3 linked regions of the Labilibaculum sp. DW002 genome follow. The protein of the gene in region 3 interacts with the protein of the main gene of each other region in a pairwise test. Links are inferred from orthologs where the notes say so. Each region holds a gene or a part of one and is shown on either strand. Other genes may lie near its edges.

What was found.
Region 1: the proteins of L3049_RS02315 (region 3) and secA interact in binary tests that used the Escherichia coli proteins (3 or more experiments, as listed by UniProt). The link is inferred for Labilibaculum sp. DW002 from one-to-one orthologs.
Region 2: the proteins of L3049_RS02315 (region 3) and L3049_RS19435 interact in binary tests that used the Escherichia coli proteins (3 or more experiments, as listed by UniProt). The link is inferred for Labilibaculum sp. DW002 from one-to-one orthologs.

The regions. Positions count from the first base shown.
Region 1 is NZ_JAKJSC010000001.1:278,330-284,288, reverse strand. Bases 688-4,565 are described here. They hold secA (preprotein translocase subunit SecA), read right to left. Parts: upstream 4,185-4,565; coding sequence 888-4,184; downstream 688-887. Other genes in these bases: L3049_RS01200 (hypothetical protein), read right to left, coding at 4,294-4,565; lgt (prolipoprotein diacylglyceryl transferase), read right to left, coding at 688-788. In the rest of the region: more of lgt, read right to left, coding at 1-687; more of L3049_RS01200, read right to left, coding at 4,566-4,647; L3049_RS01195 (ferritin), read right to left, coding at 4,783-5,295; L3049_RS01190 (TetR/AcrR family transcriptional regulator), read left to right, coding at 5,542-5,959. UniProt on the Escherichia coli protein: Required for protein export, interacts with the SecYEG preprotein conducting channel.
Region 2 is NZ_JAKJSC010000008.1:99,670-104,718, forward strand. Bases 1,291-4,258 are described here. They hold L3049_RS19435 (acyl carrier protein), read right to left. Parts: upstream 2,909-4,258; coding sequence 2,672-2,908; downstream 1,291-2,671. Other genes in these bases: rnc (ribonuclease III), read right to left, coding at 1,291-1,391; fabF (beta-ketoacyl-ACP synthase II), read right to left, coding at 1,395-2,648; purN (phosphoribosylglycinamide formyltransferase), read left to right, coding at 3,108-3,668; L3049_RS19445 (peptidoglycan DD-metalloendopeptidase family protein), read right to left, coding at 3,660-4,258. Also shown: L3049_RS19420 (sensor histidine kinase), read right to left, coding at 1-233; more of rnc, read right to left, coding at 648-1,290; more of L3049_RS19445, read right to left, coding at 4,259-4,931; L3049_RS19450 (YitT family protein), read right to left, coding at 5,023-5,049. UniProt on the Escherichia coli protein: Carrier of the growing fatty acid chain in fatty acid biosynthesis.
Region 3 is NZ_JAKJSC010000001.1:593,942-599,021, reverse strand. The notes cover bases 715-3,713. They hold L3049_RS02315 (acyl-CoA thioesterase), read left to right. Parts: upstream 715-2,005; coding sequence 2,006-2,422; downstream 2,423-3,713. Other genes in these bases: L3049_RS02310 (SulP family inorganic anion transporter), read right to left, coding at 2,502-3,713; L3049_RS02320 (P-loop NTPase), read left to right, coding at 1,122-2,009; L3049_RS02325 (ATP-binding protein), read left to right, coding at 715-1,129. In the rest of the region: L3049_RS02330 (damage-control phosphatase ARMT1 family protein), read left to right, coding at 1-264; more of L3049_RS02325, read left to right, coding at 254-714; more of L3049_RS02310, read right to left, coding at 3,714-4,133; L3049_RS02305 (threonine/serine exporter family protein), read left to right, coding at 4,376-5,080.

The sequences.
Region 1 (5,959 bases), 320 kb from region 3 along the record:
ATTTTGAAAGATCGTATAAAAAAGAACAAACCAATTAAAACAAATGGAAGACTTAACCATTGTCCCATATTTAAAGCCATACCTTCTTCAAAAGCTTCCTGATTTTCTTTAATAAACTCAATAAAGAAACGAGCTGTGAAAATCAATATGAAAAAAGCTCCGAATAGCCTTCCACTATATTGTTTTGCATTTGTTTTCCAATACATAAAGAACAATACAACAAAGGAGATAAGATAGCAAATTGCTTCGTACAATTGCGCTGGATGTCTTGGTGCCAGAGGTTCAAATATTGAAGCTCTTACGAATTGAAATCCCCACTCAGAGTGAGTTTGAGTTCCAATAATCTCAGAATTCATCAGGTTACCCGTACGAATAAAGAATCCAGCCAATGCTACAGGAATAGCAACTCTATCAAGTACCCATAAAATAGATTTCTTACTCACCTTTTTCGAATAGAAATAAAGTGCGGCTAAAATTCCAATTGTTGCACCATGAGAGGCTAATCCTCCATGCCAGATCTTTAAAATTTCAGCAGGGTGTTGAGAATAAAATTCCCAACCGTAAAAAATCACATGACCTAATCGTGCACCAATTACGGTAGCAATTAAGGTATACATAAAAAGCTTCTCAAGCCACTCTAAAGGAATGCCTTCCTTTTTAAACATTCGCTCAACAAGTTGATATCCCAGTAAAAAACCAAGAGCAAATAGTAAACCATACCATCGTACAGCAATAGGGCCAATTTTAAATATTTCAGGATCTACATCCCAAAGGATTGATAGTAGCATAGTTGTTATTTTAAGTGTGCATTACTAAAACAGTAAATGGATTGTTCTTATAACAGAACAATCCATGTGAATTTAGTATGTTTTTTTTATTTATGAAAATTAAGCTGGAATTCCTTTACCGTGGCATTGCTTAAATTTCTTACCACTACCACAAGGACAAGGTTCGTTACGACCTACTTTTTGAACATTACGAACTGGTTCCATCTTTTTAGGTTCAGCTTTTTCACCACCACGACCCATTTCTTCTTTGGTCGTTTTCAAATTGCTCATATCTGTCCTTTTACGCTCTTCAGCTTGTCTTACTTCTTCAGGATCAGACAATGGAATGTGTCCTTTCATTAAGCTACTGATAACGCTTTTGTTTACACCTTCGACCATCGACTTGAACAAGTTGAAAGATTCAAATTTATAAATCAATAGTGGATCTTTTTGCTCGTAAGATGCATTCTGAACCGATTGTTTCAAGTCATCCATCTCACGTAGATGCTCTTTCCATGAATCGTCAATTGTTGCCAGAATAGCTACTTTTTCGTAGGCACGAACCAATTCTTCCGCTTCTGTTTCGTAAGCTTTCTTCAAGTTAGTTACAACCTGGAAATTCTTCGTTCCATCAGAAATAGGCACAACAATATTCTCGTACATTTCTGATTTTGTTTCATAAACATCTTTGATTACAGGATAAGCTTGCTTGCTAATTGTCTCAACTTTACGTCTATGAGCATCTAAAACAATTTCATGTAACTTGCTTGATATATCCTCCGGCTTTTCTTTCATGAACTCTTCCTCAGTAACAGGAGATTCAATTGAAAGTACACGAATTAGTTCCAGTTTGAAATCTTCGAAATCTCCACCATGGTATTCATTAACCACCGCTTCGCAAACATCGAACATCATATTAGCAATATCAACCTGAATACGCTCACCAAATAAAGCATGACGACGACGCTTATAAATGACTTCACGTTGAGAGTTCATAACATCATCATATTCAAGCAAACGCTTACGAATACCGAAGTTATTCTCTTCAACTTTCTTCTGAGCTCTTTCAATAGATTTAGAAATCATTGAGTGCTGAATCACTTCACCATCCTCAATACCCATTCTATCCATCAACTTCACAATACGATCTGAGCTAAACAGACGCATCAAATCATCCTCAAGAGAAACAAAGAACTGAGAAGAACCAACATCTCCCTGACGACCGGCACGACCACGTAACTGACGGTCGACACGACGAGAATCGTGACGCTCTGTACCAATAATCGCAAGACCACCGGCAGCTTTCACCTCATCGCTCAATTTAATATCGGTACCACGACCCGCCATATTGGTTGCAATCGTTACGGTTCCTTTATAACCTGCTTCGGCAACAATATCTGCCTCACGCTGGTGTAATTTTGCATTCAGTACATTGTGTTTAATGCCTCTTAGTTTCAACATTCGGCTCAAAAGTTCCGAAATCTCAACCGAAGTTGTACCCACAAGAACCGGACGACCTGCTTTTACAAGCTCTCCAATTTCATCGATAACTGCATTGTACTTCTCACGCTTCGTCTTATAAACTAAATCTTCTCTATCATCACGAGAAATAGGACGGTTTGTTGGAATAACAACCACATCCAACTTATAGATATCCCACAATTCACCCGCTTCAGTTTCTGCTGTACCTGTCATACCCGAAAGCTTGTGGTACATTCTAAAGTAGTTCTGAAGTGTAATGGTTGCAAAAGTCTGTGTTGCAGCCTCAACCTTCACACTTTCCTTTGCTTCAATCGCTTGATGTAATCCATCGGAATAACGACGACCTTCCATAATACGCCCCGTCTGCTCATCAACGATCTTGACCTTACCATCCATAAGAACATACTCAACATCCTTCTCGAAAAGTGAATAGGCTTTTAATAACTGGTTTACGGTATGTACACGCTCAGATTTAACCGCATAGCTTTGGATCATCTCATCCTTAGTTTTCAGCTTCTCTTCATCAGACATGTCCGATTTCTCGATAACTGCAACTTCTGATCCAATATCCGGAAGAACAAAGAATGACGAATCATCACTATCGTCCGTAATCAAATCGATACCAATATCAGTTAACTCAATAGAGTTTTGCTTCTCATCAATAACAAAATACAAGTCATCTGTAATGATGTGCATGTTTTTGTTATTCTCTTGCATGTAGAAGTTCTCAGTCTTCAACAATAAAGCTTTATTTCCTTGCTCACTTAAGAATTTAATAAGTGGCTTCATTTTTGGCATCCCTTTGAAAGTTCTAAGCAATAACTTAGCGCCTTCTTCCAGCTCCTTCTTATCCTCGCTCTTTAATAAACGCTTCGCATCGGTGAACATTTTCATCACCAAATCAGTCTGCGCTTTAGCCAATTTCTGCACCTTAGGCTTTAGCTCATCGTATAACTGATGCTCTCCTCTAGGAACAGGACCAGAAATAATCAATGGCGTACGAGCATCATCAACTAATACCGAGTCAACCTCATCGACGATTGAATAGTTATGACGACGCTGAACCAAATCTTTAGGATTGGTTGCCATATTATCACGTAGGTAATCGAAGCCAAACTCATTGTTTGTACCGAAAGTAATATCGCAAGCATAAGCTGTACGTCGCTCATCTGAATTAGGTGTATGCTTATCGATACAATCTACTGACAAACCGTGGAATTGGTAAATAGGTCCCATCCACTCCGAGTCACGTTTTGCCAGATAGTCATTCACGGTAATAACATGAACACCACGACCTGTTAATGCATTTAAGAATACCGGAAGGGTTGCAACAAGGGTTTTACCCTCACCAGTCGCCATCTCAGCAATTTTACCTTGGTGAAGTACAATACCACCAATCAACTGAACATCGTAGTGAACCATATTCCATGTAATTTCTGTACCCCCTGCTAGCCATGAATTGAAATACACCGCTTTTTCTCCGTCAATTTGCACATTATCGTAATGTGGCGCTAAATCTCTGTCAAACTGAGAAGCAGTAACTTCCAATTCATCATTCTCAGTAAATCTACGAGCTGTATCCTTAACAACAGCAAAAGCCGTTGGAAGAATTTGATCTAAAACCTCTTCAATCTTATCATCAATATCCGACTCAATCTTATCTATTTTATCGTATATTTCTTCCTTTTCATTAACAGAAAGCTTACCATTTTCAATCTTCTCTTTCAAGCTTGAAACTTCATCTTTTTCAGCTTGAATATGATCTTGTATTTTTTGCTTTAACTTATCTGACTCTCCACGAAGTTCATCAGTTGTAAGTTGCGTAATCCTATCGTATTCTAATTTAATTTGTCCTAAATATGGACTCAACTCTTTAAGGTCTCTATCTGCCTTATTGCCAAACAGTTTACCTAATGCACTATCTATAAAACCCATTTTGTGTTTATTGATTTCAATATGAATAAACGCCCTCGATGCAATGCGTCGAAAACTCAATATATTTATGATGTAATAATTTCTTGTCTGAACGACAAATTGGTAAGAATTAGCTTAATACAGGTGCTCTAACCCGAAAATCACCATCCAGAATAGTCGAGATGTAAACTTCTGGTGCAAGTTTGAAGCATTGAAAGTCTTCCAAAATTGGCACACTTTCTACGTCAATGTCTTGATTTAAAGGTGGAAATTTTGGTAAGTTTTGAAGTAAAGAAACTTCATTCGTAGTATGAATAGAAGATCCAGTAAAGTGATCCTGTTCAACTTGAACAAGAATTGGTGATGAATAAGCTTCATCAATATTATCAACATGATCGGCATACCATTCGGCAAACAGTTGCTGATCGATAGCAAACTCCTGACCATTGGCCGTTGGAACTGCTGCCGCACAACCTGTGAGCACACAAAAAACTACTATGAGATACCTGTTCATGTCCATTGAGACCAAAAGTAGAAATTTTTATTGATTTAACACCTTTACATCATAAAAAAAAGCCCCACTATGTGAGGCTTTCAAATATTGAATGGTTTAAAATCCTTAAGCTTTTGTTGTATCAATAAAAACTCTTGATCTGAATTCTTTATCCATCATGTAGAGACCATTACCTTGGCAACCAATCATTTTTAACTGATCGATAATCTCACCAACTCCAGCCTCTTCTTCTACTTGCTCGTCAACAAACCACTGCAAGAAATTAACTGTTGCGTGATCTTTCTCTGCAATAGCAACATTAACACACTCGTTAATTAAGCTTGTTACTTTCTCTTCGTGCTTTAATGTTTCTTCATAAATGTTTAAAACACCATCCCACTCCGAAGGCACTTCAGCAATTGGTTCAAGAATAACTCTTCCACCACGCTCATTTACAAAATCTAACATTTTCATAGCATGTGAAGTCTCTTCTTCGAACTGAACTTTCATCCAATTTGAGAATCCCGACATGCCATTTGTATTAAAATAGTTAGACATTGATAAGTAAAAGTATGCAGACCAAAATTCAGCATTAATCTGCTCATTCAAGATCTTCTCTACATTTTTATTTAAAGCCATAATAATATTTTTAGTGTATTCTAATTTTACCCAAAAATAAGAAGAATTAAGTGAATGCAGCAGAAATGCTAATGTAGATTGATTCTATTTTGCATATACTGTAAAATCACATTCCTAAATTTGATCCTAAAAAATGTTAAGATCATCGAGTAAGTATATTTTTTATTAATAATTTTCTTTGATAGTTCAAAAATCTAGCTTAGGTTTGCACAATGTAAACTGATTTTGATTATTTAGTATACTTATATGAAAATAGGTGATAAGAATATAGAAAAAGTGGTATTGAATTGCACAAAGACTCTCCTTCTGCAATCTGGAGTTAAGGGATGGAACATGGATGATTTGGCAAGAGAATGCGGTATGTCTAAAAGAACCCTTTATAAGATCATAGGCAATAAAGAAGACTTATTATACAAATGTTATTCTGATAACATGGACATAGTCATCAATTCCTTTAAAACCTACTCCGAGCAAGATAAGGATTACCATACTTTACTTGAAAACATGGCGAATCAACAAATTGAACATGTTGAGGAATTTATCATTGTCAATTTTAAAACGATTAAAACTGAATACCCCAGAATAGAAGCTATGATTCACGAGAAACTAATTACTCGAAGAAGTATGCTTATTGATTTTTTAGAAGAAGGGAAAGCCATGGGGT
Region 2 (5,049 bases), on a different replicon or contig from region 3:
TTTTTCGATGGCTTATTATTAGAGAAACTATTATTATAATTATATCCCCCTTTTGTCATGTCATCTACTTTGAGCTTATTCACAACCTGATCCAAAGCTTTACTTACCGTTAAGGCAAATTGTTCCTCTTGAATCTCAGATGCTTTTTTAAAGAAATTAATCTGAACTAGGATGAGTCCTGACAGGGAAATACAAAGCACAATTGTTACAAGCCAAATATATTTTTGATTCATAGGTACAAATATAAAAAAAAGAGATTGCGAGTAAGGCTGCTTAACAATCTTTAACACAAGTTAAACGATCATCAATCTATAGTGGAATATCGAACCAAAAAAGCGATACTTTCGTAGATCTAGATTTAATATATATTAGCAAAAAACAGTCAAAAACAGATAAATTTCACAAAAAAACTGTTTGAAGTTAATAATTTGACACTATATTTGCCTCTGGAGAGCGAATCTATAAGAAACAATCTCCTTGATTAAAAATTTTGGTTAATAGTTAGATGAAAGGGCGGTTGTGGTTACCGTCCTTTTTTATGCCCAATTCTCAACTATATCCACTTGTTTACAACAGGACATAAGCATTTTTATTACACACAAAACTTGCCTGTAACAAATGAGAACTCTAATAAAAATTTTAGATTGTTAGGATGCCATTTCTTTTTGGCGAATGCGCATTAGCGCTTCTTGTGCAGCCTTCTGCTGAGCTTCCTTTTTCGAAGTTCCTTTTCCGCTTCCCATTTTCACTTCCTCTACCTCAACATCTGAAGTAAACAAAGGCAAACGCAAGACTTTGTCTACACCTCCTTCGTGGGTATCAAAAACAATATCTTTCTTATTCTTTTGAGCCCATTCAATAAGTTTACTCTTAAAATTTGTTTCTACAGTAACCACCTCTTCAATGTTTATGTAGTTGCGAAAGATTTTATCCTCGATAAAGGTTTTTGTTATAGTATATCCCTGATCCAGATAAATAGCTCCAATTAAAGCTTCGAATGCATCACCATAAATATGCTTATTGTTATTCAGGTTTACATTTGACATCACCTGTTTATCCAAGCCAATTGTAAGAGCCAATTTATTTAAAGATTCACGGCTAACAATTTTTGATCGAATCTGAGTAAGAAAACCCTCACTCTTGTTGGGAAAGTATTTGTATAGAATGTCAGCAATAATAGATCCTAAGATTGCATCTCCAAGGTATTCAAGACGCTCATTATTCATAGGAACTCCATCCTTACAAGGGATAGATGCTGATTTATGTACTAACGCAAGTTGGTACAAATCGTGTTTGATGGGTGTAAAACCCAAAAGATCAAAAGACAATCCATAAAACTCCCTCTTAGGTAAGAAACGAAGTTTTATGGATTGAATAATAGACTTAATCACAAATTACTCAGTAAATGATTTGAAAATTACTGAAGCATTGTGTCCACCAAAACCAAACGTGTTGCTTAAAGCAGCTCTGATAGGGCGCTCTTGAGCAGTGTGTAGAGTAAGGTTTAATTTCTCATCAATCTCAGGATCCTGTTCTCTGTGATTGATAGTTGGCGGTACAGTAGAGTTTTTAATTGCTAGAATACTAGCGATAGCTTCAACTGAACCGGCAGCTCCCAAGAGGTGACCTGTCATTGATTTTGTGGAACTAATGTTCACTTTGTATGCATGCTCACCTAAAACAGTCTTAACTGCTCTCAATTCAGGAATATCTCCTACAGGAGTAGATGTTCCGTGAACGTTGATGTAGTCTAGTTCATCAGGTTGCATATTAGCGTCGCTAATAGCCATTTTCATAGCGTTAATAGCACCGCGTCCTTCTGGATGTGTCGCTGTCAAGTGATAAGCATCACCAGACATCCCGCCACCAACAACTTCTGCATAAATCTTCGCACCACGAGTTTTAGCGTGTTCATATTCTTCAAGAATAAGAGCACCAGCTCCTTCTCCCATTACAAAACCATCACGGGTTTTACAAAATGGACGAGATGCTTGAGTGTATTCTTCGTTGTTAGTTGAAAGGGCCTGCATTGAGTTAAATCCTCCTAATCCCGCTTCATTGATAGAAGCTTCTGAACCACCTGATATAAAAATATCAGCTTTACCCAAACGGATATAGTTCATTGCGTCAATCATAGCGTGAGTGGAAGAAGCACATGCAGAAACTGTACCGTAGTTCGGTCCCTGGAAACCATATCTCATAGAAATATGACCGGCAGCAATATCAGAAATCATCTTAGGAATAAAGAAAGGAGAGAAACGAGGAGTTCCGTCCCCGTTTGCATATCCTGTAACTTCATCTAAGAAAGTCTTAATACCGCCAATTCCAGAACCCCAAATTACTCCGGCTCTTGTTAAATCTTCGGCCTCCAAATCGAAACCCGCATCCCCAATTGCTTCTTTAACAGCAATTAAAGCATACTGCGTATAAAGATCGAGTTTACGAACTTCTTTGCGATCGAAATGCGCTTTTGGATCGAAGTTTTTAACCTCGCAAGCGAACTGAGTCTTGAATTTTGAAGCATCGAATTGCTGAATCTTATCAGATCCGCTCTTTCCATTCTTCAAACTTTCCCAATATTCAGCAATATTATTACCGATTGGGTTAATGGTTCCAAGACCAGTTACTACTACTCTTCTAAGTTCCATAAAAAAGGTTCTGGGTTAATTAATTACTTAGCGTTTTCTTCGATATAAGAAATTGCGGCACCTACAGTCCCGATGTTCTCAGCTTGATCGTCTGGAATAGCAATGTTAAATTCCTTTTCGAATTCCATGATTAACTCAACTGTATCCAATGAATCAGCTCCTAGGTCATTAGTGAAGCTAGCTTCAACAGCAACTTCTGTTTCATCAACACCCAATTTGTCAACAATGATTGCTTTTACTCTAGATGCAATATCAGACATAACTTTAAAATTTTAGATTAATATTTAAAAAACTAATTAATTTCTAACTCTGCAAAGAAATAAATTTAGGATATAAAATCAAACTTATTTCCACATAGTTGGTCGCAAAGATAATCCTTTTTCCTTTTCTGCGAAATAATTCCCCTTCGAAATGCATTTTGCATATATTTGTATAATTGAGACAACACTAAAAACCGACATGAAAAAAATAGCCATTTTTGCTTCTGGATCAGGAAGTAACGCTGAAAATATTGCAAGATATTTTAGCAATAAACCTGATTTTGAAATTTCTGCAATACTTTCTAACAACGCTAATGCCTTTGTGCTATCCAGAGCGAAAAACTTAAATATTCCAACTTTCGTTTTTTCCCGCTCAGAATTTAACGAAACGGATAAAATCGTTGATTTTTTAGCCGAAAAACAGGTCGATTTTATTGTTTTAGCAGGATTTCTATGGCTACTTCCTCTTAATCTATTGCGGAAATTTTCGAATTCTATTGTTAATATTCACCCAGCTCTACTTCCTAAGTATGGAGGAAAAGGAATGTACGGAATGAATATTCACAAAGCTGTTGTTGCAAATAAAGAAACCGAAACTGGAATTTCCATTCACATGGTAAATGAAAAATACGATGAAGGTAAAATTGTTTTTCAAACGAAATGTGATGTTTTTCCAAACGACACTGCTGATGATGTAGCCGAAAAAATTCATCAATTAGAGTACGAATTTTTCCCTAAAATTATTGAGCAATTACTCTAAGGTAATTGCTTCTTCTTTATTAAGCTCTTTCATTAAGCTCTCCATCACTAACTGATATCGTACTTCGTTCTCCTTTTTAACAGGAGAAACGGGAGGCGATTTCATCCTTAATGGATTGATTGCTTTTCCATTTTTATGAACTCTAAAATCTAAATGTGGTCCCGTAGCTAAACCTGTCGCACCAACATAACCTATAACTTGTCCTTGTTTTACTCTGGATCCAACACTTACATTTTTACCGAAACGCGAAAAATGCATGTAAGTCGTTGTATAGACTGAGTTGTGTTTAACCTTAAGATAACGTCCTCCTCCTCTTTTCTGGAATCCTCTCTTCACAATCACACCATCGCCAATGGTCATTACAGGCGTACCTGTTGGTGCAGCATAGTCGATTCCATGATGAGCACGATAACGTTTAAGAACCGGATGAAAACGTCTATTTGAAAACTTAGAACTTATGCGGGAAAAACGAAGTGGGGCCTTCAAGAATGCTTTCTGCAAACTCTTTCCTTCTTCATCAAAATAACCTCCTTTTTCTCCATCAGTAAAAGCAAAGGCATAATTATTCGATTTGTGGTGAACAAAGTTCGCTGCAATCACATCAATTTGATGAATAGATTCACCATCAATCATTTCTTCATCGTAAATCACATTAAATTCATCTCCCTTTCCAATTCCAAAGAAATCAATCGTCCAAGCATAAATATCTGACAATTCCATTGAGAGAACCGGATCTGCTCCTGCATCGACCATAGCATTCCACAGCGATGATTCAATTGTACCTTTTATTTGTCTCCTATGTTTAACAATTTCCTTTTCGCCCTTAAATACATTTAAGGTATCACGTAAGTCAAAAACAATATATTCAACAGGCGTATTCTCGTAAACGAAATATTCTGGCGTTTTTAAACTATCCTTTGTAAAGAGAACTGAATATTCATGTCCAGATTTAATTCTACGAACATTAAATACCTTCTTAGCTTTTCTAGCTATTTTATCGATTGTTCCGAAGCTAACATCATATTGTCTCAAAATAGTAGACAAACTATGATTTCTCTTTACTCTATTGGTTTCGACATTAAATTCTTCAATTGGAAATCCATACTTTAAATGAATTTGTTCTTTTTCCGTTGTATCAATTACAACTGTTTCCTGTGCAATTTCTTTTACTTGATTCTCTTTCGAAAGCCATTTTAAAACAATTAAACCTAAGAGAACAGCACCTGCAATCAGGAAGAATTTATAATTGAAGAATTTTTTCATCGTGGATCGTTATTTTTTAGAAGCCTAAAGGTATAACTATTATTATAGTTGTACAACAAGCTATTACCCATCTTTATTGATTTAAGCTTTTTTAAGACTTTATCTTATCGAATCCTTG
Region 3 (5,080 bases):
GATGTTTGTACGGTCATATCTAACGGACATGATGCTCCATCTACATTACTTGAGAATTGTTCTGAAAACCTACAATCCTTATTTGAGAGTGCTGATGTAGTGATTTCTAAAGGCCAAGGAAATTTTGAAGGTTTACTAAATGAGAAAAGAGTGAATCTATTCTTTCTTTTAATGACTAAATGTGATTTAATGGCTAATAAACTTGGTGTAAAAAAGAGAGACTTGGTTATTACTGAAAATAAGAGAGGAAACTATGGCTTATAAAGTTGCTATTGTTAGTGGCAAAGGAGGAACAGGTAAAACAACTGTTGCTGTTAATTTGTTTTCTGCAATTGACGAAAAATGGACAAAAAATGTTCAATTAGTAGATTGTGATGTAGAAGAGCCAAATGATTTACTATTTTTTAGAAATACGAATGTTGAAAGTCATGAGGTCGTTAATCAGCCTGTTCCTGAAATTAATACAGAGAAATGTACTTTTTGTAAAAAGTGTGAAGAGTACTGTGAATTTAATGCAATTTCAATAATTCCCTCGGTGAATTATGCTGTTGTTGATCCGAACTTGTGCCATTCGTGTGGCGCATGTCTTCATGCGTGTAAATTTGATGCAATTGCAGAAGTAGATCATACTATTGGAGAGATAACACATTATCGGACAGAGAATGGAGCTAGATTAGTTGAGGGAAGCTTGCGTATTGGCTCACCAATGCAAACACGAATTATAAAAGATTTAAAATCAAGTATTGGAGTAGAAGAGGGAATTGTCATTTTTGATGCGCCTCCAGGTACCAGTTGTCCTGTGGTTGAAACGGTTTCCGAAGCAGACTTTGTAATTCTTGTAACAGAACCAACACCTTTTGGCTTATATGATTTGCAATTAACCGTAGACCTGATGAAAGAAATGAAGAAACCTTTCGGGTTGGTTATTAACAAGGCCGGTTTAGGTGATTTAGAGGTTTACAAATATTTAAAAGAGGAGAATATAGAATTGCTTGCAGAGATTCCTTTTGATAAAGAATATGCAGTGCAATATGCAAAAGGGCAGTTGCTTACAAATATTCCACCGCTAATTGAACAAGAATATTTAAAATTGGCAATTTACTTGAAAAACAGAATGAAAAATGATTGAAATTACCATACTTAGCGGTAAAGGCGGAACAGGAAAAACGGGGTTAACTGCAGCTTTAGCTTCGGTTGCTTCCAATACAGTATTTGCTGATATTGATGTAGATGCTCCAGATCTTCATTTAATTTTAGAACCGAAAATCAAGGAGACTCATGTTTTTCAAGGTGCTCGAATTGCAAGTATTGATACCGAGATTTGCACCAATTGTGGGATATGTAAAGCCGAGTGTCGCTTTGGGGCAATTCATTATAAAACGCAAGGTGGATTAGAGATAAATCCATTTGAGTGCGAAGGTTGCAGACTTTGTGAAAGAATTTGTCCTGTTCAAGCGATCGATTCGGAGCACAGTATAAATAACCATTGGTTCGTTTCTGATACTCGCTTTGGTTCTCTTTTGCATGCGAAAATGGGTCCCGGTGAGGAGAATTCAGGTAAGCTGGTTTCGGTAGTTAGAAAAAAAGCCAAAGAAAAAGCTCGTAGTATAAATGCCGATTTTATATTGAATGATGGACCTCCAGGAGTTGGCTGCGCTGCAATTGCATCGGTTACTGGTGCCGATAAAATAATTTTAATTACGGAACCAAGTAAATCCGGTTTTCATGATGCAATTCGATTAATGGAACTGGTAAAAAGTTTTTCTGTTCCAATGTATGCGGTTATCAATAAGCATGATATTAACCCTGAAATAACAGGGCAAATGGAACGCTTCTTCACTATTCAAGGAGTTGAAGTAATTGGTAAAATACCTTTCAGCGAATGCATGGTAGAATCTATTGTAGCAAAGAAAACAATTGTTGAATTTGATCCTAAATCTAATATTTCAGAAACAATTCGAGAAATTTGGCACAATGTTACAGAGCCAGTAATTGAAGCAAAGAAATGATATCAGGCGAATATAAAATAAGACCACGTTACGACGAGGTTGATCAAATGGGATACGTGTATCACGGTAATTACGTGAGCTATTGTCATCAAGCGAGAACAGAATTACTGCGTAACTTTGGTGTTAATGATAAAGTTTTGGAAGATAATGGGATTATGATGCCCGTAATTGAGATGAACTTGAAATATTTAAAGCCTTCAGGCTACGATAATGAGCTAACGATTAGAACATGTATTAAAAAGTTACCTACTACTCGTTTTTATATTGAGTTTGTTTTTGAAAATGATAAAGGAGAAAAAGTGTGCAAAGCCGATTCAACTGTTGTATTTGTAGATAAGGATAGTCGAAAGCCTCAACGTACTCCAGAATTGATTTTAAATGCTTTACAAGCAGAGTTTGAAATGGTAAGCTAATTAATTTGAACTTTTACGATTAGATTTCAAATATGAAAAAAACCGGACGATTAGCTTTTGCTTACGTCCGGTTTTCCTTTTACTTTAAAAATGCTTTTGCTGATTGAAGAGCATCATCAAAATTATCGAAAATGTCTTTTTGTGATATGAAATCGGCAATTTCGCTACGATTAATTTCTTGCAAAACTTCTTTGTTCACTCCAGATAAAATCACCTTTGTCTTTCTTTTTTCCATGCTTTTAATGATTTCGGTGAAGTTGTGAATTCCAGTTCCATCGATAAATGGTACGTGTCGCATTCGAATGATCAGTACAGCAGTTGAACCTTTAAGATTTCGCAATGTTTCCTGGTAACGTTTTGCGGCAGCAAAAAAGAACGGTCCACTAATTTCATATATTTCAATCTCCTTTGGAAGTTGATTGTAATTCTGAATTTCATCGGATTCGAATTCTGGTTGAAATACACCATTAATTTTCGACATACGATACATGAAAATTAAGGCAGCCAAAACAATTCCCATTTCAATGGCTACAGTTAAATCTACCAATACCGTTAGAAAGAAAGTAGTAAGCAATACAATGATATCAAATCTTGATCCTTTAAGTATTGAACGGAAAGATCGCCACTCACTCATGTTGTAGGATACTACAATTAAGATACCCGCAAGACAAGACATTGGAATTAATTTTGCCCACTGTCCGAAGATCAACATGATTAGAAGTAAAGTTAACGCGTGAATGATACCTGCAATTGGTGTTCTTCCGCCATTTTTTACATTGGTAGCTGTTCTTGCAATGGCGCCTGTTGCAGGAATACCGCCGAATATTGGTGAAAATAGATTTGCAACTCCTTGAGCTATTAATTCGGTGTTCGAACGATGATTTCCACCAATCATACCATCGGCAACAACAGCAGATAATAAAGATTCAATTGCACCTAAAATAGCAATGGTAATGGCAGGTTGAATATAATTAGGTATTTGAGACCAATCGAGGTTAGGCATATCAAAGCTAATTGAATTAGGAATGCTTCCATAAACCGATTCAATCGTATCTACAGGCATATCAAATGCTTGCACCAAGGCTGTCATTGCGAGTATAGCAATAAATGAACCAGGTATTTTAGGAATAATTTTACCAGCGAATAAGGTAAGTAAAATTGTACCTGCGCTAATCGCAATAGAATACAGGTTAATACTCGATAAATTTGAAAAATAGCAAACCCATTTAGCAATAAACTCTGAAGGGATTTCGTCTATTTGCAAGCCAAATGCAGCTTTCATTTGAGTAGAGAAAATCACTAAAGCAATACCCGAAGTGAAGCCAACAATTAAGGGGTGTGGGATAAATTTTAAAACAGCACCTAATCGTAAAAGACCAAATAGGATGAGAATAATTCCGGCTAAAAAGGTCGAAATCATTAAACCATCTACTCCATATTGGCTAACAATACCGTAAACGATAACAATGAAAGCACCAGTTGGACCTCCAATTTGAACGCGGCTACCTCCCAAAAGGGAAATTATAAATCCAGCTACAATTGCTGTTATTAATCCTTTTTCTGGCGAAACACCCGAAGCAACGGCAAAAGCAATAGCTAATGGCAGTGCCACAATACCTACAATTATTCCTGCAAATAAATCTTTTTGAAAAGATTGAGCATTATAACCCTTGAGAACAGAGAATAATTTAGGTCTAAAAATAGACTTCATTTCTTAAGTTTTGTTTGATTGAGCCTGCAAAAGTAATGCATATTGGCTCTCGTTATCCTCAATACTTGCTATATTTTTAAAAAAGTGAAAAATTTATCAAAATGAAATATAAGATGATTGAAATATGTATTGTTTACTAGTTGATTTCTTTTGTCATATTTGCTCTAAGTGAATTGTACTGCTTAAATTAATTGTATTTTTGTTCGATTTTTCGAAACAAAAGATTGGTTAAAAACTAGAAAATGCAAATTCCAGAGAAATACAAATTTATAGTGCAGTTGGGCAAAGCTCTACATACCTACGGTGTGCCTTCTTATAAATCTCAAATTTATTTAACTGAGATTGCAGAGAAGAAAGGGATTAAAGGCAGTTTTATGGATACACCCACCTGGATAAACTACGTATTTTACGAGGAGGATGAGCAAACCTATAATTATGTAGAGTGTGTGCACCCAGGCGATTTAAATTTAGGTGCACTTTCTCGAATTGTGGAAATAACCAACGGTGTAATATCAAATGCGATTAGTTTTGAACAAGCTAAGGTTGAAATTGAAAGATTGAAGACAGCACCTTTGAGTTATGGTAAAATATTGGAATCACTTGCTTTCATTTTATCGGCAGGTGCTTTTAGTATGATATTAGATACCAGTTGGGCTTCTGCTATAACTGCATCTTTTATAGGTGCGATTATTTATGGGATTACAATTTTAGCTCAAAAATCGGGATATATTCGTAGTGCATTAGAGTCGCTAGTTGCTTTTGTAGCAACGGTAATTACAGGTTTGTTGTCTTTGCATTTTGAGCAAATCAATATTTCCATGACCATTTTGGCCTCAATCATTGTATTTATTCCAGGTTTATCGATTACAACAGCTTTGGAAGAAATTACTTCAAGGAGTTTGGTGTCAGGAACGGCAAAGTTGTTTGATGCGCTGGTGTCTCTTTTT